2 linked regions of the Leptothrix cholodnii SP-6 genome follow. The protein of the gene in region 2 interacts with the protein of the main gene of each other region in a pairwise test. Links are inferred from orthologs where the notes say so. Each region holds a gene or a part of one and is shown on either strand. Other genes may lie near its edges. The genes, in order: trkA and LCHO_RS02375.

Region 1 (10,325 bases), 4.1 Mb from region 2 along the record:
CACCGCGCGCGGATGCACGATGCGGATCAGCTCGCGCTGGGCCTGTTTCATCAGCAGCAGCGCACGGATCAGCTTGATGCCGCCGCCGGTCGAGCCCGCGCAGGTGGCAAAGCCGCACAGAAGCAGCATCAGCACCGGGGCGAAGGCCGGCCACAGCGCGTAGTCCACGGTGGCGAAACCGGTGGTGGTGGCCACCGAGACCACGCTGAAGGCGGCATGCCGCAATGATTCGCCGAACGTGGGGTAGACCTGGTGCGTGGCCAGGAAGGCCGCGATCAACATCACCGCACCGAACATCAGGATCACGTAACCACGCACCTCGATGTTGCGCCAGAGGCCGCGCAGGCTGCGGCGCTTGAAGGCCATGAAATAGAGCGCGAAGTTGATACCCGCCAGCAGCATGAAGACGATCGCGACCGCCTCGATGCGGGGCGAGTCGAAGGCGCCGAAGCTGGCGTCGTAGGCCGCAAAACCGCCCAGGCCCATCGTGCTGCACATGTGCATGAAGGCGTCGGTCCAGCCCATGCCGGCCCAGCGGTAGGCGAGGCAGCAGGCCACCGCGAACACGAAGTAGACGCTCCACAGCCCGCGTGCGGTTTCGGCGATGCGCGGGGTCAGCTTCTCGTCCTTCATCGGACCGGCGGACTCGGCCTTGAAGAGCTGGGCGCCACCCACGCCCAGCAACGGAAGCACGGCCACCGCCAGCACCACGATGCCCATGCCACCGATCAGCACCATCAGGCAGCGCCACACGTTGATCGATACGGGCAGCCGCTCCAGGCCTGTCAGCACGGTGGCGCCGGTGGTGGTGAGGCCCGACACCGCCTCGAAATAGGCGTCGGTGGGGCTCAGGCCGTCGATCGCCAGCCACAGCGGCAAGGCGCCGAAGGCCGGCAGCACCGTCCAGACCAGCGCGACCAGCACGAAGCCGTCGCGCGGTTGCAGTTCGCGCTGATAACGGTGGCCGAGCAGTCGCAGCACGATGCCGCAGGCCAGCGTGCTGGCGATCGCGCGCAGGTGGTCGAACTGGGCACCGTCGTCCTGCACCCAGGAAAACGCCAGCGGCACCAGCATCGTCAGGCAGAACACCACCAGCACCACGCCGAGCACCGGCAGCACGCCAAGCAGCTTGCGCATCGAAACTCTCCGGGAGGGGGTCAGAACATGAAGGTCGCACTGACCTGGAAGAGCTTCTCGATCTCGCGCACCATGCGCTTGCGCGGCAGGAAGACGATGACGTGGTCGTTCTGCTCGATCACGGTGTCGTGGTGCGGAATGATCACCTCGCGCTCGTTGTCCGCGCCGGGCTCGCCGCGCACCAGCGCGCCGATCTCGGCGCCCTTGGGCAGCCGGATCTCGTCGATGCGCCGGCCCACCACCTTCGAGGTCTTGCGGTCGCCGCGGGCCACCGCCTCCAGCGCCTCGGCCGCGCCGCGGCGCAGGCTGTAGACCGCCTCGATGTCGCCGCGGCGCACGTGCGCAAGCAGTTCGCCGATCACGGTCTGCGCCGGCGACAGCGCGATGTCGATCTGCGTGCCCTGCACCAGATCGGCATAGGCACGCCGGTTGATCAGCGCCAGCACCCGCTTGGCGCCCATGCGCTTGGCCAGCAGGCAGCCCATGATGTTGTCCTCGTCGTCGCTGGTGAGCGAGACGAACAGGTCGGTCTCGTCGATCTGCTCGCGTTCGAGCAGGTCCTCGTCGGTCGAGTCGCCGTGCAGCACCAGCACGGTGTCGGCGACCTGGGTGGTGAGGTACTCGCAGCGCGCGGCGGCGCTCTCGACCAGCTTGATGCGGCAGTCGTCGGCGATCTCGCGTGCCAGCCGCAGCCCGACCCGGCCGCCGCCGGCGATCATGACGCGGCGCACCGGCTCGTCGCGCCGGCGCAGCGCGTCGAGCACGCGGCGGATGTCGCGGGTGGCGGCGAGCACGAAGACCTCGTCGCCCGGCTCGATGCGGGTGCGGCCGTCGCACACCACGCGCTCGTCGGCGTGGTCTTCGGTCTGCCGGTAGATCGCCACGAAGCGCATCGCCACGCCCGGCACCAGCTGCGGCAGCTCCGAGATGATGTGGCGCACCATCGGCCCGCCGCTGACCGCACGCACCGCGATCAGGCTGGCCGCGCCGTCGGCAAACTCGAGCACCTGCAGCGCCTCGGGGTATTCGATCAGCTTGCGGATGTAGCGGGTGACCGATTCTTCCGGGCAGATCACCTCGTTGACCGCGAAACCGCCGGTGCCGAGCAGGTCGGTGCCGGCCATGAACTCGGGCGAGCGGATGCGGGCGATGCGGGTCTGGATGCCGAAGCGCTCGTGCGCCACCTTGCAGGCCACCAGGTTGGTCTCGTCGGCCGGGGCGCAGGCGATCAGCATGTCGGCGTCGCGCGCGCCGGCGGTTTCGAGCACCGAGGGCTGGATGCCGTTGCCGGTCACGCCGCGCAGGTCGAGCCGGTCCTGCAGCAGCCGCAGGCGGGCCGGATCGGTGTCGATCACGGTGATGTCGTTGCGCTCGGAGACCAGGCTCTCGGCCACGCTCTCCCCGACGCGGCCGGCCCCCAGGATGATGATGTTCATGCAGTCATGATAGGCAGGCCGGGCCGGTCGATCGCTGCGCCGACGTGATCTTCGGGTGATGCCGTCGCGCCGGCGGGTCGGCCGGTGTCGCCCTGCGATGCCGTTGACGTGGATCAATTCCGTCCTGCGGCCCGGCGCACGGCGGCCCGACGTGAATTCAAATACCCTCCGACCGATGGCACGGTGTCGTGGAGGCGCCGTCTCTTGTCTGTGTAACCAGGAATGCGCCTCGATGGATCTCCCGCAAGGATCTGAGAACCCGGCGACGCTGCGCGCGGCTTCGGCTGGCCCGTCGGCGCGGACGCTGCTTCATTGCGCCCTGGCGGTGCTGCTGTGCCTGGCTGCGCTGTGGCTGCGCCAGGGTCTGGCCGTGACCTTCGGCGATCGGCCGCTGCTGATCCTGTTCATGTTCCCGATCCTCCTCAGCGCGCTGCTGGGCGGGTTCCTGCCGGGGCTGGTGGCGACGGCGTCGGCCGCGGCCTGCACCTACTTCTTCTTCATCCCGCCGGCCCAAAGCCTGGCCAGCGGTGCCGCGTCGGACGTGCTGCAGTGGGGCATGCTGGTGGCCAGCGGCCTGCTGACCAGCGCACTGAGCCACGCCCTGCAGCGCACCCGCCGGCGCGAGGCCGAGCAGCTGCGCCAGCTCGCCGCCACCCGGCAGAGCCTGACCGAATCGGAGCGGCGTTTCCAGGCCGCCTTCGAGCAGGCGGCAGTCGGCATCGCGCTGGTCGGGCCGGACGGCCGCTGGCTGCGGGTCAACCGCAAGCTGTGCGAGATCGTCGGCTACGGCGCCGACGAACTGCTGGCGCGCACCTTCCAGGACATCACGCATCCGGACGACCTGCGAACCGATCTCGACCAGGTGGGGCGGCTGCTGCGCGGCGAGATCTCGACCTACACGCTCGAGAAGCGCTATGTCCGCAAGGATGGCAGCCTGCTCTGGATCCAGCTCACGGTGTCGCTGGTGCGGCGCATCGACGGTGAGCCCGACCATTTCATCTCGGTGGTCGAGAACATCCAGGCGCGCAAGGCCGCCGAAGAAGAGCGCCGGCTGTTCAGCGAGGCGCTGCGGCAGGCCTCGCAGCCGCTGCTGATGGCCGATGCGCAGTTCCACATCAGCTACGTCAACCCGGCGTTTTCGCAGCTGCTCGGCTACGCGCCGAGCGACCTCGCGGGCCGCCACGTGAGCTGCCTGACGCCGCCCGATCCCGCCGCCCTGCAGGCACAGGCCGAAGGCATCGTCGAACTCAAGACGCTCGGCCGGTTTTCGGGCCCGCTCGACCGCCTGGCCTGCGACGGCACGGTGATCCCGCTGGCGGCCAACATCGGGCCGGTGCGCGACGCCCGCGGCGAGGTGGTCGCCTGGGTCGCCAGCTACCTCGACCTGCGGCCGCTGCGCGAGAAGGACAAGCTGCTGCGCATGCTCGCGCTGGCGATCGAGCAGAGCCCGGCGAACGTGGTCGTCACCGATCTGGAATCGAAGATCGAGTACGTCAACGACGCCCTGCTGCACGACAGCGGCTACAGCCGCGCCGAGCTGCTCGGCACCAGTGCCCGTTCGCTGTTGTCGCCGCAGACGACGCCCGAGCTGCTGCAGGGCATCGGCGAGGCCCTGGCACGCGACCGGCGCTGGCGCGGCCAGCTGATCAACCGGCGCAAGGAAGGCAGCGAATACACCACCGCGGCGGTGGTCTCGGCGTTGCAGGACGAGCGCGGCCGCGTCACCCACTTCGTGGCGGTGCAGCAGGACATCACCGATCGCCTGCACGACGCCGCCGAGCTCGAGCGCTACCGCTGCCACCTCGAGGTGCTGGTGGCCGAGCGCACCCGCCAGCTCGAGGAGGTCAATCGCTCGCTGAGCGAGCAGCAGCAGTTCGTGCGCAACGTCGCCGACGCGGTGCCGGCGCTGGTGGGCTATTTCGACCCGCAGCTGTACTGCCGCTTCGCCAACGCGGCCTACCTCGAGTGGTGGGGCCTGCGGCCCGACGAGGTGGTCGGACTGCATGCGCGCGAGCTGATCGGCGACGAGATGTTCCGGCGCAACGAGCCGTCCATGCGGGCGGCGCTGCGGGGCGAGTCGCCGCGCCTCCAGCGCGCCCTGCCGCACACCGACGGCAGCCTGCGCGAGACGCTGATCGCCTACGTGCCCGACCGGCAGGACGGCCAGGTGCGCGGCTTCATCGTGGTGGTGTCCGACATCACCGAGATCAAGGTGGCCGAGCAGCAGATGGCCGCGCTCAACGCCCAGCTGGCGGCGCGCGCGATCGAGGCCGAGGGCGCCACGCGCGCCAAGAGCGCCTTCCTGGCCAACATGAGCCACGAGATCCGCACGCCGATGAACGCGATCATCGGCCTCACCCACCTGATGGCGCGCGACACCCGCGACTCGCTGCAGCGCGAGCGGCTCGGCAAGATCGACAGCGCCGCCAAGCACCTGCTGCAGATCATCAACGACGTGCTCGACCTGTCCAAGATCGACGCCGGCAAGCTGGTGCTCGAGGACACCGAGTTCAACCTCGACGAGGTGCTGTCGCGGGCCTTCGAGCTGGTGGGCGAATCGGCCAACGAAAAAGGCCTCGAGCTGGTGCTCGACACCGACCGCCTGCCCAGCCACCTGCGCGGCGACCCGACGCGGCTGTCGCAGGCGCTGATCAACCTGCTCGCCAATGCCGTCAAGTTCACCCACGCCGGCTGGGTGCGCCTGCGTGGCGAGCTGCTGGCCGAGGACCGCCAGCGCGTGCAGGTGCGCTTCGAGGTGCAGGACACCGGCGAGGGCATCGAGCCCGAGCGCTTCGGGTCGCTGTTCAACGCCTTCGAGCAGGCCGACGCCTCGACCACCCGCCGCCACGGCGGCACCGGCCTGGGCCTGGCGCTGACGCAGCACCTGGTCACGCTGATGGGCGGCGAGATGGGCGTGCGCAGCGAGCCGGGCGTCGGCAGCACCTTCTGGTTCACCGCCTGGCTGGGCCGCGCCGCCGAGGCCGGCGAGCGGGCTTCGGCGGTCCCGCTGCAGGGCCTGCGGGCGCTGCTGGTCGACGACCTGCCCGAGGCGCTGAGCGCCATCGGCGACCGCCTGCAGCATTTCGGCCTGCGGATCGATCCGCTCGACAGCGGCACGGCGGCGCTGCAGCGCGTGCGCAGCGAGATCAGCGCCGGCCGGCCCTACGACGTGTTCCTGATCGACTGGCGCATGGAGCCGCTCGACGGCATCGAGACCATGCGCCAGCTGCGCGAGCTGCTGGGCGCGGGCATGCCGCCGGCCATCCTCGTCACCGCCTTCAACAACACCGCCATGTGGCAGCAGGCGCGCGGCGTGCAGGCCGACGCGGTGCTGGTCAAGCCGATCACGGCCTCGGCGCTGCACGACACGCTGATGCGCGTGCTGCGCAGCCGCAGCGCCACACGCAGCGCCGAGCCCGCGCCGCCCGGCCAGGGCGAGGCCCAGCTGCTGCGCCGCCACGCCGGCCAGCGCGTGCTGCTGGCCGAGGACAACCCGATCAACCAGGAGGTCGCCAACGAGCTGCTGCAGGGTGTCGGGCTGGTGGTGGAGACGGCGGTCGACGGCGCCAGTGCGGTCGAGCTGGCGTGCTCGCGTGCCTACGACCTGATCCTGATGGACATGCAGATGCCGGAGATGGACGGCATCGCCGCCACCCGCGCGATCCGCGCCCGGCTCGGCCGCGCCATCCCGATCGTCGCGATGACCGCCAACGCCTTCAGCGAAGACCGCCAGGCCTGCCTCGACGCCGGCATGAACGACCACGTCGCCAAGCCGGTCGATCCCGGCACGCTCTACGCCACGCTGCTGCGCTGGCTGCCGCTGGTCAGGACACCCGCCGAAGCCGTGGCGTCACCGCCGCCGCCGCGCCTGCCGCTGCAGCAGCGCCTGGACACGGTCGAGGGCTTCGATCTGGCGCTGGGCCTGAACAACGTCGGCCGCCAGTTCTCGACCCTGGTGCGCGTGCTCGGGCTGTTCGTCAAGCGCTACGGCGAGGGCGAGCCGGCCTTGCTCGATGCCTCCGAGCCCGGCGCCGCGGCCCGCTGGGCGGCGGCCTGCCACTCGCTGCGCGGCGCCAGCGGCACGCTCGGTGCCCGCCGGCTGGTGCAGCACCTGGTGCAGTTCGAGCAGGAGCTGCATTCCACCGGCGACGTCGCCGCACTGGCGCCGCGCGCCCGCCAGCTCCACGAGGAGCTGCTGGCGCTGGTGCAGGCGCTGCAGGCGGCGCTGGACTGAACCGGGGGCTGCCGTGAACCTGCCGCTGTCGACCCTGCTGCCCGGCAACCCGGCCTACACGCTGCTGGCGCTGGTGGCCGTGCTGCTGCTCGTGCTGGCCCTGCACGCGCGCTGGCGGCACGGCCGCTGGACCGACGCGGCGCGCACCTGGCTGCTGATCGTGGGGATCTTCGTGGCGGTGATCGTGTGGGGTCGCCTGCACGGGCCTTGATCACGCCGGCCGCGTCGCCCGCATCGTGATGTGACCTTGGTGACTGGCTGTAAGCCCGTCGCCGGTGGGACGCTGGGTCTCGTGCGCCGATGCGCCCGCCAGCGGAGGCCCCGTCATGAAGCTGCTCTGGAAGTTCAACCTGATCTTCGTGCTGGTGTTCGCCGCCGGCCTGGGCGTGAGTGCCTACGTGCTGCGCAACCTGCTGCAGCAGCAGGCCCAGGACGAGGTCATCGACCGCGCCCGCCTGCTGATGGAAAAGGCCATCGCGGTGCGCAGCTACACCTCCACCCACATCCGCCCGCTGCTCGACACGCAGATGAAATACAGCTTCCTGCCCGAGTCGGTGCCGGCCTTTGCCGCCACCGAGGTGATCGCCGCGCTGCACAAGACCTATCCCGACTACAGCTACAAGGAAGCCACGCTCAACCCCACCAACCCGCGGGACCGGGCGGTCGACTGGGAGGTCGACGTGGTCAACCAGTTCCGCAACCGCGCCGAGCTGAAGGAATACATCGGCCAGCGCCAGCCCGACACCGGCCGCGCGCTCTACATCGCCCGGCCGATCCGCATCACCGACGCCGCCTGCCTGCGCTGCCACAGCACGGTCGACGCCGCGCCGCGGCCGATGATCGAGCGCTACGGCCCGGCCAACGGCTTCGGCTGGAACTTCAACGAGGTGGTCGGCGCGCAGATCGTGTCGGTGCCGATGGCGCTGCCGCTGCAGCGCGCCGACGAGGCGTTCAAGGTCTACCTGGCCGCGGTGGCCGGCGTCTTCGTGGTGGTCGGCCTGGTGCTCAACGGCATGCTGTGGCTGCTGGTGGTGCGGCCGATCACGCGGCTGGCGGCGCTGGCCAACCAGGTCAGCCTGGGCGACATGAACGCGCCCGAGTTCGCGCAGAAGGGCCGCGACGAGGTGGCCGAACTGGCCGCGTCGTTCGCCCGCATGCGGCGCAGCATGGTCGAGGCGCTCAAGCTGCTCGACGCCTGACGACGAGGCCGGCCCGCATGGACGCCTACCCCGCGCAGCTGGGCAAGTACCGCATCACCGGCGTGCTCGGGCGCGGCGCGATGGGCGTGGTCTACAAGGCCGAGGACCCGGTGATCCGCCGCCCGGTGGCGATCAAGACCATCCAGCAGCACAGCGCCACCTACGCCGACCCGCAGGCCAAGGCGGCGGCGCGCTTTCGCAACGAGGCGCAGGCGGCCGGGCGGCTGCTGCACCCGGGCATCGTGGCGGTCTACGAATACGGCGAGCAGGACGAGGTGGCCTTCATCGCGATGGAGTACGTCGAGGGCCAGACCCTCGCGCACTTCCTGCAGCAGAAGATCGCGCTGACCGACGCCGACATCCTGAGCGTGATGGTGCAGCTGCTCGAGGCGCTCGAACACGCGCACGAGATGGGCGTCTGGCACCGCGACATCAAGCCCTCGAACCTGATCGTGACGCCGCGCGGGCGGGTCAAGGTCAACGACTTCGGCATCGCCCGCATCGAGAACAGCGACCTCACGCAGATGAACGTGCTGATCGGCACGCCGCACTACATGGCGCCCGAGCAGTACCTCGACGGCCCGATCGATCGCCGCGTCGACCTCTGGGCCGCCGGCGTGCTGCTCTACCAGCTGCTGACCGGGCGCCTGCCGTTCATCGGCGCACCCGATGCGGTGATGTACCAGGTCATGCACCAGACGCCGCTTGCGCCCTCGGCGCTGGCGCCGGCGCGACCGCCCTGGTACGACGCCATCGTGCGCCGCGCGCTGGCCAAGCAGCGCGACGCCCGCTACGCCAGCGCCGCGCTGTTCATGCAGGACCTGCTCGGCGCGGCCACCGCACCGGCGCCGCCGACGATCTCGGAGCAGACCGTCGTGCGGGCGGCGTCCAGCGTGCGGCGCGTCGGCCTGCCGATGCCCGAGGGTTACGGCACCGCCACCGGCAGCCCGAGCAGCGCCTTCGGTGCCGAGGCCCAGCCGCACGGCACGCCGCAGCCGCGTGCGTTGAGTGGCTCATACGCCGAGCCACTCGGCTTTGCGCAGCCACCGCCCGCGTCGGGCACGACCCTCGCGCCACCGGGCTGGGATCCCGCCATGCTCACCCGCATCGAGGCCGAACTGGCGCGCCATGTCGGCCCGGTCGCCCGGGTGCTGGTCACGCGCGCGGCGCGCCAGTGTTCGGACGTCGAGAGCCTGCGCAGCCGCCTGGCCGTGCACCTGGCCGACGGGGCCGTGCGCGAACGCTTCATCCACCCCGACGGCGACCCGTCGACACGCGCCCGCGCATCGGCCTTCGGCCCCGGCGGCCCGGGCTCGGGCTTCGCGGCCAGCGGCCTGGAGCCGAGCTTTGCATCGATCACCGGCGGGGGCAGCAGCGGTGAGGGTGGCCGCGGTGCACCGGCGGCCGGCCCGGCCAGCGGCTTCGGCGCCAGCGAGCTGCCGGTCCCGCCACAGCCGCCGTCCGATGCGCTGATCGCCCAGGCCACCCGGCTGCTGAGCGAGCGCCTCGGCCCGATCGCCCGCGTGCTGACCCGGCGTGCCGCGCAGGATTGCGACAGCGGCGAGCTGTTCGTCCAGCGCGTGCTGGCGCATCTGCAGGACGAGGGCGAGCGCCAGCGGGTCGGTCAGGCGCTGGCGGGCTTGCGTTGACGACGCGGTGGTTCAAAGCAGCTTGAGCTGATCCCGCGTCCGGGTCTGCGCCAGCTCCTGGGCCTTCAGCTGCTCGTGCGTCCGGGCCTGGATCTGATCCAGCGTCTTCAGCTGGTCGCGGATCTGCAGCTGGAGCTGCTCTTGCGACTTCAGCTGCTCGAGTGTCCGGACCTGCGCCTGCTCCTGCGCCTGGAGTTGCTCGCGCACACTCGGCACGGCCTGCTCGTGAGCCTTGATCTGCTCGCGTGTGCGGGCCAGCAGCTGCTCTTGCGTCTTCAGTTGCTCGCGCGTCCCGGTGAGTGCCTGATCCTGGAGCCTGAGCTGATCGCGGGTCTGCGCCAGTTCCTGTTCCTGGGTCTTCAGCTGCGTGCGGGTCAGGGTCAGGCTCTGTTCCTGCGTCCTGACCAGCTCCCGCGTCTGTGCGGCCGACTGCTGCTGCGTGGCGGTCGTGCCCTGGGTCGACGAGCCTGCGGCGGCGCCGCCATTGCCACCCGTGCCCGCTCCGCCGCCGCTCGTGCCTGCACTCGTGGAGCCGCCGCTGCCCGCGCCACCGGATCCGCTGCCAGCACCCGCGGCACAGGCCGGGCCGCCCAGTGCAAGCACCGTGGCCGCCGCCAGCGCGATGACGCGCAGTGTGGTCGTTTTCATGGGAGTCCTTCTCGTCGTGGAA
Region 2 (15,988 bases):
GCTCGGGCGGGCGGCGCAGCTGGAAGCCGCAGCCCGCCAGCGCCGCGAGCAGCGCACCGGCCGCACCGGCCGCACCGGCCCGCACCAGCAGGCGCCGGCGCGGCGCGCGATCGAACGGGGCCGTGCTCACACCACCACGTTGACGAGGCGGCCCGGCACCACGATCAACTTCCTGATCGGCTTGCCGTCGGCGAACTTGGCAACCTCGGCGCTGGCCGCAGCGGCCGCCTCGATCGCGGCCTTGTCGGCTGCGGCGGGCACCTTGATCGAACCGCGCGTCTTGCCGTTGACCTGCAGCACCAGCTCGATCTCGTCCTGCACCAGCGCGGCTTCGACGACCTCGGGCCACGGCGCGTCGAGCAGGTCGCCCAGCTTGGCGGCATAACCGAGTTCGGACCACAGGTGATGCGTGATGTGCGGGCAGGCCGGATACAGGCCGCGCAGCAGCACCGAATAACCTTCGCGCAACACGGCCGCGCTGCCGGCGCTGCCGTCGTGCTTGTAGGCCTCGAGCGCGTTGAGCAGCTTCATCGAGCCGCTGACCACCGTGTTGTACTGCATGCGCTCGTAGTCGTAGCTGACCTGCCTGAGCACCAGATGCACCTCGCGGCGCAGCGCCTTGGCATCACCCGACAGCTCGGCGCCGACCTCGGTCGCGCCCTTCAGCAACTCGGCCTGCTTGACGCCGAAGCCCCACACGCGCTTGAGGAAACGGTGCGCGCCTTCGACGCCGGCGTCGTTCCACTCCAGCGTCTGCTCGGGCGGCGACGCGAACATCACGAACAGCCGGGCCGTGTCGGCGCCGTACTGGTTGATCAGGTCCTGCGGATCGACGCCGTTGTTCTTGGACTTCGACATCGTGCCGATGCCGCCGTAATCCACCGCCGAGCCGTCGCTCTTGAGCTTGGCGCCGGTGACCTTGCCGCCGGCGTCGAACACGTTCTCGACCTCGTGCGGCCAGAAGTACTCGATGCCACCCTTGTCGGTGCGGCGCGAGTAGATGTGGTTGAGCACCATGCCTTGCGTGAGCAGCTTGGTGAAGGGTTCGTTGACCTTCACCAGACCCAGGTCGCGCATCACCTTGGTCCAGAAGCGCGCGTACAGCAGGTGCAGGATCGCGTGTTCGATGCCGCCGATGTACTGGTCCATCGGCATCCAGTAGTCGGTGCCGCCGGCGACCATCTGTTCGCTGTTGCGGGCGTCGCAATAGCGCATGAAGTACCACGAGCTGTCCACGAAGGTGTCCATCGTGTCGGTCTCGCGCTGCGCGGGCTTGCCGCAGCAGGGGCAGGCGACGTTCAGGAAGTCGGTGCGCTTCTTGAGCGGATTGCCGCTGCCATCGGGCACGCAGTCGATCGGCAGCACGACCGGCAGATCCTTCTCGGGCACCGGCACCGAGCCGCAATCGTCGCAATGGATGATCGGGATCGGCGTGCCCCAGTAACGCTGGCGGCTGATGCCCCAGTCGCGCAGGCGCCAGGTGGTTTTCTTCTCGCCCAGGCCCTGAGCGCCGACGAGTTCGGCGACCTTGGAAACGGCCTCCTTGTACGGCAGTCCGTCGAGCAGACCCGAGTTGACGCACACCGCGCGCTGCTTGTCGCCGTACCAGTCGGCCCAGCCGTCGAGGCTGAAGGTCTGGCCTTCGGCCTGCACGACCTGCCGGATCGAGATGCCGTATTTCTTGGCGAACGCGAAATCGCGCTCGTCGTGCGCCGGCACGCCCATCACGGCACCGTCGCCGTAGCTCATCAGCACGTAGTTGCCGACCCAGACCTCGACCTGCGCGCCCGTCAGCGGGTGCGTCACGAACAGGCCCGTGGGCAGGCCCTTCTTCTCCTGCGTGGCGAGTTCGGCTTCGGTGGTGCCGCCATGCGCACATTCGGCGATGAACGCGGCCAGCGCCGGGTTCGTCGCCGCGGCGTGTGCAGCCAGCGGATGCTCCGGCGCCACGGCGCAGAAGGTCACGCCCATGATGGTGTCGGCGCGGGTCGTGAAGACGTAGAGCTTGCCGCCCTGGATCAGCTCACCGTCGGCGCCCGCGATCTGGTGCGGGAAGGCGAAACGCACGCCCTCGCTCTTGCCGATCCAGTTCTCCTGCATCAGGCGCACGCGCTCGGGCCAACCCGACAGGTAGTTCGGATCTTCCGGATTGGCCACCGCGCCGAGCAACTCATCGGCGTACTTGACGATGTTGAGGTAGTAGCCCGGGATCTCACGCTTCTCGACCAGCGCGCCCGAACGCCAGCCGCGGCCGTCGATGACCTGCTCGTTGGCCAGCACGGTCTGGTCGACCGGGTCCCAGTTGACGACCTGGGTGCGGCGCTCGGCGATGCCGGCTTCGAGCATCTTCAGGAACAGCCACTGGTTCCATTTGTAGTAGGTCGGGTCGCAGGTGGCGACCTCGCGGCTCCAGTCGATCGCCAGGCCCATCGCCAGCATCTGGCCCTTCATGGTGGCGATGTTCTCGCGCGTCCATTTTTCGGGCGGCACGCTGTTCTTGAGCGCGGCGTTTTCGGCCGGCAGGCCGAAGGCATCCCAGCCCATCGGCATCAGCACGTTCATGCCCTTCATGCGCAGCTGGCGCGTGAGCATGTCGTTGATGGTGTAGTTGCGCACGTGGCCCATGTGCAGCTTGCCGCTGGGGTACGGCAGCATCGAGCAGGCGTAGAACTTGGGCTTGAGCTGGCCCTGGCTGTCGCGGGCGTTTTCGTCGACGCGGTAGGCATCGGCCGCGACCCACTGCGCATGGGCGGCGGATTCGATGGCGGCGGGATCGTACTTTTCGTTCATGGCGCGGGCACTACGTCGGGGCCGGTTCGACCCGATCGGGCGGCCGGCCTGGGAGGCGAAAGAGGCGGATTATCGTCGTCAGCGCGGGCCCGATGCGGCCGCGCCGGGCTCGGTGACGAAGGCGATGCGGTTCAGGCCGGCCGTCTGCAGCTGGCCGATCAGCCGAGCCACCAGGCCGTAGGGCGCGGCTTGGTCGGCGCGCAGCTGGACCTCGGGCGGCGTGCCGCCGCGCTGGCCGATCTCGGTCAGGCGCTGCGCGAACGCCGCCGGCTCCAGCCGCTCGTCACCGATGTAGAGCGCGCCGTTGGCCTGCAGCGCGATCGACACCGACTGCGGCGTCTCGTTGACCGGGCCGGCGCCGTCGGCGCGTGGCAGGTCGAGCTTGAGGCTGGCGCTCATCAGCGGCGCGGTGATCATGAAGATCACCAGCAGCACCAGCATCACGTCGATCAGCGGCGTCATGTTGATGTCGCTCATCGGCTGGGGCAGGCTGCGGCGCTCTAGCCGGCCGAAGGCCATGATTCCTCGCCGGCCGGCGGATGGCGCGGGGTCAGGCCGGCCTGCTCGACCAGCATCTCGCGCAGGTCATGGGCGTAGCCTTCGAGATCGGCCTCGCAGGCGCCGACCCATTTGCCGAACAGGTTGTAGGCCAGCACGGCGGGGATCGCCACCGCCAGGCCGGCGGCGGTCATGATGAGCGCCTCGCCGACCGGGCCGGCGACCTTGTCGATGCTGACGCTGCCCGCCGCCGAGATGCCCAGCAGCGCGTGGTAGATGCCCCAGACCGTGCCGAACAGGCCGATGAACGGCGCCGTGGCACCGACCGACGCGAGCAGCACCTGGCCCTGCTGCAGCTGTGCCAGCACGCCGTGCAGCGCGTCGCGCAGGCGGCGCGTCAGCTGCGCCTGGGTGTGCGTGCCGGCTTCGAGCGTGTCGGCCGAGACCGGGCGCAGCGCGGCGTCGAGCAGCGGCAGCAGCAGCTGTTCGCGGTCACGGCTGGCGAGCAGGCGCTGACCGGCGTCGAGGTCGGGCGCACGCCAGAAGGCCGGCACGACCACGGCCAGATCGCGGCGTGCGCGGCCCAGCACCCAGCTCTTCCAGAAGATCAGCACCCAGGCACTCACCGACATCGCCAGCAGCAGCAGCGCGACCCCGCGGCTGACCGCATCGCCTTCGGACCAGATCTGTTGCAGCCCGTTCATGGCGCGGCGTGGTCAGGCCAGGCCGAGCACGTCGTCCATGCCGAACAGGCCATGCGAGCGACCGGCCAGGAACCGCGCCGCACGCAGGCTGCCCTGCGCGTAGGTGGAGCGGCTGGACGACTTGTGCGTGATCTCGATGCGCTCGCCGGTGCCCATGAACATCACCGTGTGGTCGCCGACCACGTCGCCGCCACGCACGGTGGCGAAGCCGATGGTCGACGGGTCGCGTTCGCCGGTGACACCTTCGCGGCCGTAGACGGCGCAGTCTTTCAGGTCACGGCCGAGCGCGGCGGCGACGACCTCGCCCATCTTCAAGGCGGTGCCGCTGGGGGCGTCGACCTTGTGGCGGTGGTGGGCCTCGACGATCTCGATGTCGTAGCCCTGGTCGAGCGCGCGCGCGGCCATGTCGAGCAGGCGCAGCACGACGTTGACACCGACGCTCATGTTGGGCGCCATCATGATGGCGATGTCGTTCGATGCGGCTTCGATCTGTGCCTTCTGCTCGTCGGTGAAGCCGGTGGTGCCGATGATCATCTTCACGCCCAGCTCACGGCACACCGCGAGGTGGGCCATCGTGCCTTCGGGGCGGGTGAAGTCGATCAGGAAGCGTGCGTCCTTGAGACCCGCGTGCAGATCCGAAGCCACCAGCACGCCCGAGGCCTGGCCCAGGAAGGCCGTCGCATCGTGTCCGACGGCGGGGCTGCCGGGGCGATCGAGCGCGCCGGCCAGGCGGCAGTCGTCGGCGGCGAGCACGGCCTCGATCAGCATGTGGCCCATGCGGCCGGTGCAGCCGGCCACGGCGATAGGAAGGGTAGCGGTCATCGGCGCAGGGCTCAGCGAGCCAGGATGGGTTCGAGGGGCGGATAGTTGCGCAGCGGGCCACTGGCACCGACGGACGGCGCCGCGGCCTTGGACGGCTGCGGCAAGGGCAGGGCCCGCAACTGGTCGTCGCTCAAGGCCAGCGGCTGGGCACGCCGCTCGACCTTGCTGGCGTCGATCGAATCGACGAATTCGCGCTCGGACGGCAGCTGCGCGGCCTCGAAGCTGGCGACACGGTCCTTGTCGAACAGGATCGTCACGCGGCGCTGCTGGGGCGCGGTGCCCTGGCGGCGGATGGTGAAGACATAGTCCCAGCGGTCGGCGTGGAAGATGTCCATCAGCAAGGGCGAGCCGAGCAGCGAGCGCACCTGCTCGCGCGTCAGGCCGTTGCGCAGTTGCGCGGCCATCTCCTGCGTGACGACGTTGCCCTGGACCACTTCCATGCGGTAGGGCGTGATGACGCCGAGGAGATTGCGGTCGGTGTTGGTGGAACAGCCCGCCAGCGCGAGCAACGTCAGCGCACCGGTTGCGGACCGCGCAAAAAGCCTGGACACGAGAGCCATGGTGGTATTTTTTGCCGGTGCCAGGATGGGGGGCACATGCCGATATGATGCGCGGATTCTAGCGAGGCCCAGCCAGCGCGCCCCGTTCCAGACCCTTTCCTGCCCCCCATGACCAACGCGGATGAACTCAAGAGCTCGGGCCTGAAGGCCACTTTGCCGCGCATCAAGATCCTTGAGATCTTCCAGCGCGCCCAAGAGCGCCACATGACGGCCGAGGACGTGTTCAAGCTGCTGCTGGCCGACGGCTCGGACATCGGCCTGGCCACGGTCTACCGCGTGCTGATGCAGTTCGAGCAGGCCGGCATCCTGTCGCGCAACCACTTCGAGAGCGGCAAGTCGATCTTCGAACTCAACGAGGGCCAGCACCACGATCACCTCGTGTGCATGGACTGCAGCCGGGTCGAGGAGTTCTTCGACCCGCAGATCGAACTGCGCCAGCGCGAGATCGCCACCGAACGCGGTTTCAGGCTGCAGGAGCATTCGCTGGCGCTCTACGCCCACTGCACCAAGGACGCCTGCCCGCACCGTCACTCGAAGTGACGTTCTCCGGGTCACGCGCCCGGTCCGCCGCGCAGTTCAGAGACCGGAGTCGCCGCTGTCCATCAGGTCGCGGTGGCGCTGGATGAAGTCGCGGTAGGTGTCGATGCCACGCAGCTGCAGCACGGTGTTGCGCACCGCCGCCTCGACCAGCACGGCCAGGTTGCGGCCGGCATCGACGGCGATCACGACCTTGCGCACCGGCATGCCGAGGATGTCCTCGAACAGCGGCTCGTAGGGCAGCCGCTCGAAGTCGCGGTCGAGCGTTTCCTTGCGCACCAGGTGCACGATCAGCTTGAGCCGCATCTTGCGGCGCACCGCCGTCTCGCCAAAGATGGCGCGGATGTCGAGCAGGCCGATGCCGCGCACCTCGAGCAGGTTGCGCAGCAGTTCGGGGCAGCGCCCTTCGATGGCGGCCTGCGAGACGCGGAACAGATCGACCACGTCGTCGGCCACCAGGCCGTGGCCGCGCGAGATCAGTTCCAGGCCGAGTTCGCTCTTGCCCAGGCCCGACTCGCCGGTGAGCAGCACGCCGAGACCGAGGATGTCCATGAACACGCCGTGACGCGAGGTGCGTTCGGCGAAATGCTGGCTGAGGTAGCCGCGCAGCACGTCGATCACGTGGCCGGCGGAGTCCTCGGTGCAGAACAGCGGGATGTCGGCCCGCTCGCACATCGCCACCAGCCGGTCGGGCGGCGTGCAGCCGTCGGCGACCACCAGGACCGGCGGCTCGAGCGTCACGATGCGCGAGATGCGCTTTTCTTGCAGTTCGACCGGGTTGTCGCCACTTGCGTCGCCAGGCTGCAGGTAACGCACCTCGCGGCGACCGACGATCTGCACGCGGTAAGGATGGATGTAGTTGAGGTAGCCGACCAGATCGGCTGCAGACTGCGCATCGCGCACGGCGACTTCATCGAAACGCCGCTCGGGGTGCGCGTGGCCGGCGATCCATTCCCACTTGAGCGCCGCACGATGGGCGTCGAACAGGGCATCGGCGCTGATGACGGTCGGTTTCAAGCACGCACTCCGACAACGGCGCTCGGTGTCGACATCCGGCCGCGCTGACGCAACGGCATCAGGCGACGGACTTCAGCGGCTCCCAGCGGGAGATCATCTCGTGCACCTTGGCCGGATCAGGCTCGGTCTTGAGACGTTCGCGCAACTCGCGGTCGGACAGCAGTTCGGCAATCTCGGACAGGATCTCGAGATGGCGCTGAGTGGCCGCCTCGGGCACCAGCAGGAAGATCAGCAAGGTGACCTGTTCGTCATCCGGCGCCTCGAAGGCGATCGGCTGGGCGACACGCAGCACCGCAGCCAGCGGATTCTTCAGACCCTTGATGCGGCCATGCGGAATCGCCACGCCGTGACCCAGGCCGGTCGAGCCCAGTCGCTCACGCGCGAACAGGTTGTCGGTGACGGTGGCACGTGCGATCGCGTGCTGATTCTCGAACAGCAAGCCAGCCTGCTCGAATGCGCGTTTCTTGCTGGACGCATCCACTTGCACCAGCACATTGCTGGCGGGCAGGATGGCGGCGAGACGGTTCATCTGGATCGAGCGCCGGTTTGAGCGGGATGCCTTGGCGAGCGCTTCAGATATTCAAAGGAGATTTGATTATAGGAATCACACCCCGTCCGACGGCAAGGCCTTCCCCCTCAAGGGTCGGGGTTCGTTCACGGGTTGCTGCATGGCAACACCGCGTGACCGATTCATTCCCGAAATGAACAAAGCCCCTTGCGGGGCCCTGTCTTGCGTTATCGCGAAGCGATCAAACGACTCCGCCGGCGGCGTCAGTTCGCTTGTGCGATTCGTGATGATGGTCCTGCAGTCGATCCTTGTGGCGCACCACCTGGCGATCGAGCTTGTCCATCAATTGGTCGATCGCGGCATAGAGGTCTTCGCTCGCGCTCTCGACAAAGATGTCCTTGCCCTTGACGTGCAAGGTCACTTCCGCTTTCTGTCTGCGTTCCTTTTCCTTCAGCTTTTCGACCGTCAGTAGCACGTTCACATCCACCACTTGATCAAAATGCCGGGTGACCCGGTCCAGTTTCGTGAGTACGTACTCGCGCAGTGCGGGAGTTACTTCAAGGTGGTGACCACTGATCGTCAGGTTCATGTGTCCTCCATTCGAGAGGGTGGGTGGGGGGAGCTGGGTCACTGGGACAAAAGTGGAAAACCGTTTCCGGCTAGGTCGAGCCCAGTGTGACCTCTTCACTGCAGGCTGACAAGTCCGGGCGGGGCCACCCTGTCATCGACGTGCCAGATTCCTCTTCACACCTTGATCTGACGCCAATCCTGATGCCATCGGGCGCCTTCTCGCCACTTGTCCCCGTCAAGGCCGGCCGCTGTCGGCCGAGGCCGTGGCGGCGTCGACAGCCGGTGCAATAATTGCCGATGTTTTGTTGACCGGAGCGAGTCTTGGACAGCTGTCACCCTCGGTGACCGTCCCTCCCGACGCCCACCTCGATGGTGGTCTGGGCCGGGGGTGAGACGGGTACCCGCATTCCCCTCATCACCCAGGTCCGACGACATCGGAACGATGTCGTGCCGCAGGAGCCTCCATGCTCAACGTCTTCACGCTGGCCAGCGGTCGGCTTTACCAGGAAGAGATCGATCAGCCCGACACGATGGCGGCGCTTTCGCCCGTGTGGGTGGATCTCGAAGCGCCGACGCGGCAGGAAAAGGACTGGATCCAGACCCGCTTCGGCCTGCACATCCCCGACGACGTGGTCGGCGAAGACCTCGAGGAATCGGCCCGTTTCTACGAAGAAGACAACGGCGAGCTGCACATCCGCTCCGACTTCCTGATCGACGACGACGTCACGCCGCGCAACGTGCGGGTCGCCTTCATCCTCTACAACAACGTGCTGTTTTCGGTGCACGCCGAGGATCTGCCGGTGTTTCGCCTGCTGCGCCTGCGCGCGCGCCGCATCCCGGCGCTGATCGAGGACGCGAAGGACGTGCTGCTCAAGCTCTACGACGCCGACGCCGAATATTCGGCCGATGCACTCGAAGGCATCTACGACAACCTCGAGAAAGTCAGCGCCCGGGTGCTCAAGCAGGAGGTCGACGACCGCGCGGCCGGCGAGGCGCTGGGCGCCATCGCCCACGAGGAAGACCTCAACGGCCGCATCCGCCGCAACGTGATGGACACGCGACGCGCGGTCAGCTTCATGATGCGCAGCCGCATGTTGAACGCCGAGCAGTTCGAGGAGGCGCGCCAGATCATGCGCGACATCGACTCGCTCGACTCGCACACCGCCTTCCTGTTCGACAAGATCAACTTCCTGATGGACGCCACGGTCGGCTTCATCAACATCAACCAGAACAAGATCATCAAGATCTTCTCGGTGGCCTCGGTGGCGCTGCTGCCGCCCACGCTGATCGCCAGCATCTACGGCATGAACTTCGCGCACATGCCGGAGCTGTCGCAGCGCTGGGGCTACCCGTTCGCGCTCGGGCTGATGGTGGCATCGGTGGCGGCGCCGCTGATCTACTTCCGCCGCAAGGGCTGGATGCGCTGAGCGCCGTCAGGTTGCGGCGCGGCGCTTGAGCCAGCGCATCAGCGCGCCCAGCAGCGGCAGCTTCTCGTAGAGCTCCTCGGCCGCGTCCCAATAATCGCGGTGCAGGCAGACCCGGCCGGCGGCATCGAAGCGCACGTGGGTGGCGCCGCGGATGCACTGTTCGCGCTCGCCCATGCCGGGCGCGACGAACAGGAAATCCCACGTCAGACAGCATTGATCGCCCTGCCCGATCGCCTCGCGCACCACGAAGCGCGGTGTGCGCAGCGTGCGGAACATGTGCTCGAAGATCGGCCGGATCGCCGCGATGCCGCGCACCTCGTTGAAGGGATCCTTGAACGCGGCGTCGGCGCTGTAGATCTGGTCGAGCCGGTCCAGATCGGCCGGTGCCAGCGACTCGAAATAGCGCACCAGCCGGTCGACCCGGACATCGGCGTGGCGCGGCAGCGGCGGCGTCACAGGCCAGTGGCGCGGCGCACCGCGGCAAAGTACAGGCCCTGCGGCAGCCAGCCCAGCAGCTTGAGGATGCGCGTGAAGCGCTTGGGAAAGTGGATCTCGAACTCGCCGCGCGCCCAGCCCTTGAGCATCGCGTCGGCCGCCGCCAGCGGCGAGATCAGCGCGGGCATGCGGAACTCGTTGTGCGCCGTCAGCGGCGTCTCGACGAAACCCGGGTTGATCACCGACACCGCCACGCCCCGATCACGCAGGTCCATGTAGAGCGTCTCGGCCAGGTTGTGCAGCGCCGCCTTGGTCGGCCCGTAGGCCAGGCCCTGCGGCAGGCCGCGGTAACCCGCCACGCTCGAGATCAGGCTGATGTGGCCGCTGCGCTGGTTCAGCAGGATCGGCAGCACGACGTCGAGCAGGTGCAGCGCGCCGACGTAGTTGATCTGCACGTGGCGCAGCATCTCGTCGAGATCGAAGCTGGTGGCGCGCTGGGCGCGGTAGTGACCGGCGCAATAGACCACCAGATCGAGCCGACCCCAGCGCGCCATCAGCGCATCGGCCGCACCGGCCAGGCCGCCGGGATCGGTGACGTCGACCGGCAGCGCCAGGCTTTTCGGATAGCGGTCGGTGAACTGCTGCAGCGCCTGCACGTTGCGCGCCGACACCACCACGCGCGCACCGCGTTCGGCCAGCCGCTCGGCGGTCGAGCGGCCGATGCCGCTGGACGCGCCCACCAGCCAGACCACCTTGCCATGCCAGTCGGTGAGCTTGGGATTGAGGGACATCGGATCGGTTCAGGGTTTGTGGAACGACAGGGTGACGTCGCCGAGGTGGAAACCGAACTTGCTCATCGCCGCCCGGTTGAGCATCACCTGGCGGTCCATCAGGAACATCCAGTCGTCGAATTTCACATCGTAGGTGCTGTCGTCGACCTTCAGCCGCAGCGTGTACTGCCAGCGCAGCGCGTTGCCGGCGGCCTGGCCCTGTGCGGTGCCGATCACGTCGTCGGCCTGGCCGGTGTAGCGGCCGTCGGCGCCGCGCGTGAGGCGCCAGACGCGCCGCTCGGTCTGGCCGTCGCTGTAGAGAAAGTCTTCTTCGAGCACGCCCTGGTCGCCCTGCCACGTGCCTTTCATCTTGACCGTGAAGCGGCGCTTGACGGCGCCCGAGCGGTCGGTGAACAGGCCGTGCGCGGTCAGGTCGCCGTTGAAGTACTCGCGCAGGTCGAGCTTGGGGGTCTGATCGGCGTAGTCCTGCGGTTGCGGCGAGGCACAGCCGGCCAGCCACAGCGGCGTGCACAGCGCGAACAGCAGGCCCAGGCGTCGGATCGAGCGCAGCGGATTCATGGTCAGGTTTCCTTCGTTGACGAGCCGGCGGAAATGGCCGGCGCAGATCGCCACAACACCAGGCCGGCGAGCAGCTTGAGCACACAGGGCAGCACGGCGTAGGCCAGGCTCAGGGCCAGCAGGCCCTCGCCGTCGGTGCTGCCGGGGCGATAACCGGCCCATTCGAGCGCGGGCAGGACCAGGCCGGCCGACAGCGCCAGGTTCAACTTGGTCGCGCCGTTCCACCAGCCGAAATACGCGCCCTCGGCGATGCCGCCCGAGCCGCTGCGCCGCACCACGCCGGCCAGCAGCGCGCCGGGCACGGCCAGGTCTGCACCGAGCGCCAGCCCGCTGGCCAGGCAGACCAGCATGAAGCCGGCGACATCGCCCGCGCCCAGGCTCCAGGCGCCGGCAAACGTCAGCACCGCCAGCACCATGCCGGCGGCCCAGCTGCGGATCAGCCCCCAGGCCGAGATCACGCGCACCCAGACCGGCAGCGACAAGGCGCCGGCGGCGAAGTAGGCGGCCAGGAAAGCGCCCTCCCAGGCCGGCGCCTGCAGCCGGTCGCGCACGAAGAACAGCACCAGCGTGGCCGGCACCGCGCTGGCGACGCCGTTGAGCAGGTAGACGCCGATCAGGCGGCGAAAGGCGGGCTGCGACCATGGCGCCCAGATCGGCGCGTGCGGAGTCGGCGCCGTCTCGTGCCGTGGGACGCTGACGCGCTGCACGCGGCCCAGCATCGCCCACGCGATCAGCAGCAGCACCGCCAGCGTGGCGGCCGTCCAGCCCAGCCCGGCGAGCGACGGCAGCACGCTCGCCACTATCACGCCGGCCAGCGCCGCGCCTTCACGCCACGACACCCAGCGCGCCTGCACCGCGTCGCCGCCGCCCAGCCGCGCGCCCCAGGCCTGGTGCACGATGCTGGCGGTGCTGTAGGCGAGATAGGTCACCAGCAGCCCGACGCCGCACCACACCAGCAGCGCCGACTCGCCCCGCACCAGCGGAAAGAACAGCGCGACGAAACCCAGCGCCAGCACCCCGGCCGCGCCGCCGATCACCGCCCAGGCGGCGCGCGGCCCGGCCGCCAGCAGCCGATCGGCCCAGCGCCCGAGCAGCGGATCGACCCCCGCATCGAAGGCCCGCGCCGCCAGCAGCAGCAGGCCCAGCGCAGCGAGCGACACGCCGTAGCGATCGGCATAGTGCAGCGGCAGCAGCACATACAGCGGCAGCGCCACGAAGGCCAGCGGCAGGCCGAGCGCGCCGTAGCCGAGGCCGGCGCGCCACGGCACCGCCTGCTGCGCCGCGTTCACGCCGGCTGCCCGAGCAAGGCGGCGCGCTGGCTGGCCGAGCCGCTGCGCGGCGACAGCCAGATGCCGAAGAACAGCCGGGCGAATTCGCTGTCGGCGATCTCGCGGGTGGCGCGACCATTGAAATAGAAGCTCGCGCCCTGCCCAGGCCGGTGCCGGCCGGTGATGCGCTCGCCGGCCTGGACGTCGGGAAACGCCGCCCGCATCGCCGCCAGCCAGGCGGTGGCCTGCGCCTCGTTCACGGCATCGAGCTTGCGCATCTCGTCGATCGAACGCTCGGCGATGGCGCTGCCGGCCAGGCTGCGGGCGTACTGCAGCTCGAGCGCGAACTCGCGGCCGGCGTAGTCGTCCGATGCCACCCGTTCCCGCGACCAGAGCCGGGCGTCGTAAATGTGCAGGCCGAACCAGCGAAAACGCAGCTGGCCCTGCAACCGCGCGCCCGTCAGCGTGCTCGCCACCTCGGCCGGCGCTGCGGTGGCCGGGTCGACGGATTGGGCCCATGCCAGCGAAGGCGCGGCAGCCAACACGACACAAGCGGCACCCAGGTCAGCCAAGCACCGACGACGTGCGAGTGAGGCGGGTTTCATGTCAGTACCGCCGGGCCGCCCCAAGGGACTGACGCGCCCCCGAGGGGGGCAGCGAACGAAGTGAGCGTGAGGGCTGTTTCATTTCAGGGCCGGCGCAGCGTGAACTGCACGACGTCGGTGTTGCCGGTGTCGAACGCGGCCTCGCAATAGGCCAGGTAGAACTCCCAGGTGCGCATGAAGCGGGTGTCGAAGCCGAGCCCGATGACCTCGCGCTCCTGCGCCAGGAAGGCCGCGCGCCAGCGCCGCAGCGTCTCGGCGTAGTCGGGGCCGAAGGCGAGCTGGCGCTCGACCACCAGGCCGGCGCGCTCGGCGGCGCGCGTGAACTCGCTGATGCTGGGCAGCAGGCCGCCGGGGAAGATGTACTGCTGGATGAAGTCGGTCGAACGCACGTAGCGCTCGAACAGGTCGTCGCGGATCGTGATGCTCTGGATGCAGGCACGGCCGCCCGGCTTGAGGCAGCGCTTGACGGTCTCGAAATACGACGGCCAGTAGCTGCGGCCGACCGCCTCGAACATCTCGATCGAGATCACGGCATCGAACGGCGCGTCGGCGATGTCGCGGTAATCCTGCAGGCGCAGGTCGGCACGCTCGGCCAGGCCGGCGTCGGCCAGGCGCTGGCGGGCGTAGTCGAGCTGCTCGGTCGACAGCGTCACGCCGGTCAGGTGCGCGCCGCGTTCACGCGCCACCGACTCGGCCACCGCGCCCCAGCCGCAGCCGATCTCGAGCACGCGCTGGCCGGGCCTCACGCCGACCTCGTCGATGGCGCGGCGCACCTTGGCGCGCTGGGCCTGCGCGAGCGGCTGGTCGAGCCGGCCGTCGAACCAGGCGCTCGAGTAGTTCATCGTCTCGTCGAGCCAGCGGCGGTAGAAGGCGTTGCCGAGGTCGTAATGGGCGTGGATGTTGCGGCGACTGCCGGCGCGGCTGTTGCGGTTGAACAGGTGGCGCAGGCGGTAGAGCAGGCCACCCCAGCGCTTGCCGTAGATCACCGATTCGATGCGCTCGCGGTTGGCGATGAACAGGCGCAGCAGCGCGGCCAGGTCGGGCGTGCCCCAGTGGCCGGCGATGTAGCTCTCGGCAAAACCGATGTCGCCCGACTTGAGCGTGGCCGCGCAGACCGCCCAGTCGTCGATGCGGATGGCCGCACGCGGCGCCGCGCCGCTGCCCATGCGGGTGTGGCTGCCGTCGGGCAGTTGCAGCTCGAGCGTGCCGTGTTCGAGCCGGCCGAGCAGCTTGAAGACGGCACGCGCCGCGGCTGGCGCACGGCTGAGCACGGATTGAAGATCGGCCGGCGCGGCAACGCGGGCGCCGGGGCAGAACAGGGGCCGGTGGGTCGTGGCGGTGTCGGGCATGGCTCAGGGTCCGGGGCTGCGTGGGGAAATGGCGGGATGGCCGTGCGTGACGGAAAGCGGAACGGCGCCGCGCTCAGCGGCTGACCAGCGCGCTCGGCGGTGTCGGCTTGTGCAGGAAAGGCACGCGCTTGAGCCACAGCCGCAGCGCCTGCCAGTGGATGCGCGCCATCACGCCCAGCGTCAGCAGCGGCATCGCCGCCCAGGCGCGCCACAGCGCGGCCCGGGTCAGCGGCGTGAGCTGGCCGCTAACGCTGGTCTGCAGCAGCGGGCCGTCGGCGTCCTCGTGGTCGACGCGGGCGATCAGGCGTGGCGGCTGGCCGCCCTGTGCCGGCACCTGCATGAAGCGGAAGCGGTAGGCGCCCTGCACCGCGCAGAACGGCGAGACGTGGAACACCTTGTCGGCCAGCAGCTCGCGGCCGAATGCGAGGTGCTCGCCGTGCAGCAGATAGCAGTGGCGCTCGCCGAAGGTGTTGTTGACCTCGGCCAGCACCGCCTTCAGCCGGCCGTCGGCGGCGTGGCCGTACCAGAAGCTGACCGGCTTGAAGGCATACCCGAGCACGCGCGGATAGGTCTGCAGCCAGACCTCACCGTCGACGCCGTCGACGCCTTCCTGGCGCAGCAGGTCCTCGAACCAGGCCAGCGCGTCGGCGCCGCCCGCGCCGTGGTCGGCGTCGTGAAAGCTGACCACGCCGGCGCGGTTGCGCGGCAGTGCGGCCAGGGGCTGGCGGCGCAGGCTGCGCATCGGCAGCATCAGGAACCAGGTCGGGTAGGCAAAGGCGTGCAGCACCGGCCGCAGCCGCGTGTGGCGTACCGTGCCGCGACCGATCAGCGCGGCGGCGTTCACGGGGGCGCCTTCGTGCGGCGCACGCCGGTATTCGCCCTGGGGGCGGCCCGGCGGGCTCATGCGGCCAGCCTGTCGGTCGAGCCGGCCCAGCGCTCGCGCAGGCCGGCCACCACCGCGAGGCCGGATTTCAGGCCGTCCTCGTGGAAGCCGTAGCCGGTCCAGGCGCCGCAGAACCAGCTGTGCTGGCGGCCCTGCAGTTCGCCGACCCGGCGCTGCGCGGCGATCGCGCCGAGGTCGAACACCGGGTGCGCATAGTCGAAGCTCGCCAGCACCTGGTCGGCCCGTGGCTCGCGCACCGGGTTCAGCGACACCACCACCGGCTGCGCGAACGGCAGCGGCTGCAGGCGGTTGAGCAGGTAATGCAGGCACACGCCCGAGCTTTCGGTGTCGACGTCGGGTGCGTGTTCGTAGTTCCAGGCCGCCCAGGCCTTGCGGCGCTGCGGCAGCAGGCTGGCGTCGGTGTGCAGCACGGCGCGGTTGCGCTGGTAGCTGATCGCGCCCAGCACGGCGCGTTCGGCCTGGCTGGCCTCGGCGCCGAGGATGCGCAGGGTCTGGTCGCTGTGGCAGGCGAACACCACCTCGTCGAAATGCTCGGCACCCGTGGCGCTGAACACCTGCACGCCCGCGCCCAGGCCGGTGCGCCGCACGCCGATCACCGGCGTCGCCAGCCGCAGGTCGGCGATGCGCGGCAGCATGCGCTGCACG

Evidence for each region.
Region 1: the proteins of LCHO_RS02375 (region 2) and trkA interact in binary tests that used the Escherichia coli proteins (3 or more experiments, as listed by UniProt). The link is inferred for Leptothrix cholodnii SP-6 from one-to-one orthologs.

What each region holds. Positions count from the first base shown.
Region 1 is NC_010524.1:4,554,515-4,564,839, reverse strand. The notes cover bases 366-3,295. They hold trkA (Trk system potassium transporter TrkA), read right to left. Parts: upstream 2,574-3,295; coding sequence 1,158-2,573; downstream 366-1,157. Other genes in these bases: LCHO_RS20275 (PAS domain S-box protein), read left to right, coding at 2,806-3,295; LCHO_RS20285 (TrkH family potassium uptake protein), read right to left, coding at 366-1,137. Also shown: more of LCHO_RS20285, read right to left, coding at 1-365; more of LCHO_RS20275, read left to right, coding at 3,296-6,807; LCHO_RS20270 (hypothetical protein), read left to right, coding at 6,821-7,018; LCHO_RS20265 (c-type heme family protein), read left to right, coding at 7,134-8,006; LCHO_RS22425 (serine/threonine-protein kinase), read left to right, coding at 8,024-9,655; LCHO_RS22420 (hypothetical protein), read right to left, coding at 9,668-10,303. UniProt on the Escherichia coli protein: Part of the constitutive potassium transport systems TrkG and TrkH. May regulate the transport activity of TrkG and TrkH systems. Binds to NAD(+) and NADH.
Region 2 is NC_010524.1:502,547-518,534, reverse strand. The notes cover bases 5,723-8,697. They hold LCHO_RS02375 (PTS sugar transporter subunit IIA), read right to left. Parts: upstream 7,458-8,697; coding sequence 6,987-7,457; downstream 5,723-6,986. Other genes in these bases: corA (magnesium/cobalt transporter CorA), read left to right, coding at 8,471-8,697; hpf (ribosome hibernation-promoting factor, HPF/YfiA family), read right to left, coding at 7,678-8,025; hprK (HPr(Ser) kinase/phosphatase), read right to left, coding at 5,951-6,928; fur (ferric iron uptake transcriptional regulator), read left to right, coding at 5,723-5,914. Outside these bases: LCHO_RS02415 (LPS-assembly lipoprotein LptE), read right to left, coding at 1-130; leuS (leucine--tRNA ligase), read right to left, coding at 127-2,790; LCHO_RS02405 (ExbD/TolR family protein), read right to left, coding at 2,869-3,309; LCHO_RS02400 (MotA/TolQ/ExbB proton channel family protein), read right to left, coding at 3,291-3,992; dapB (4-hydroxy-tetrahydrodipicolinate reductase), read right to left, coding at 4,005-4,814; LCHO_RS02390 (outer membrane protein assembly factor BamE), read right to left, coding at 4,826-5,374; more of fur, read left to right, coding at 5,483-5,722; more of corA, read left to right, coding at 8,698-9,433; LCHO_RS02360 (nuclear transport factor 2 family protein), read right to left, coding at 9,440-9,889; LCHO_RS02355 (SDR family NAD(P)-dependent oxidoreductase), read right to left, coding at 9,886-10,659; LCHO_RS02350 (DUF3833 domain-containing protein), read right to left, coding at 10,669-11,217; LCHO_RS02345 (MFS transporter), read right to left, coding at 11,220-12,506; LCHO_RS23100 (chalcone isomerase family protein), read right to left, coding at 12,503-13,030; LCHO_RS02335 (SAM-dependent methyltransferase), read right to left, coding at 13,174-14,439; LCHO_RS02330 (DUF1365 domain-containing protein), read right to left, coding at 14,513-15,283; LCHO_RS02325 (NAD(P)/FAD-dependent oxidoreductase), read right to left, coding at 15,340-15,988. UniProt on the Escherichia coli protein: Seems to have a role in regulating nitrogen assimilation.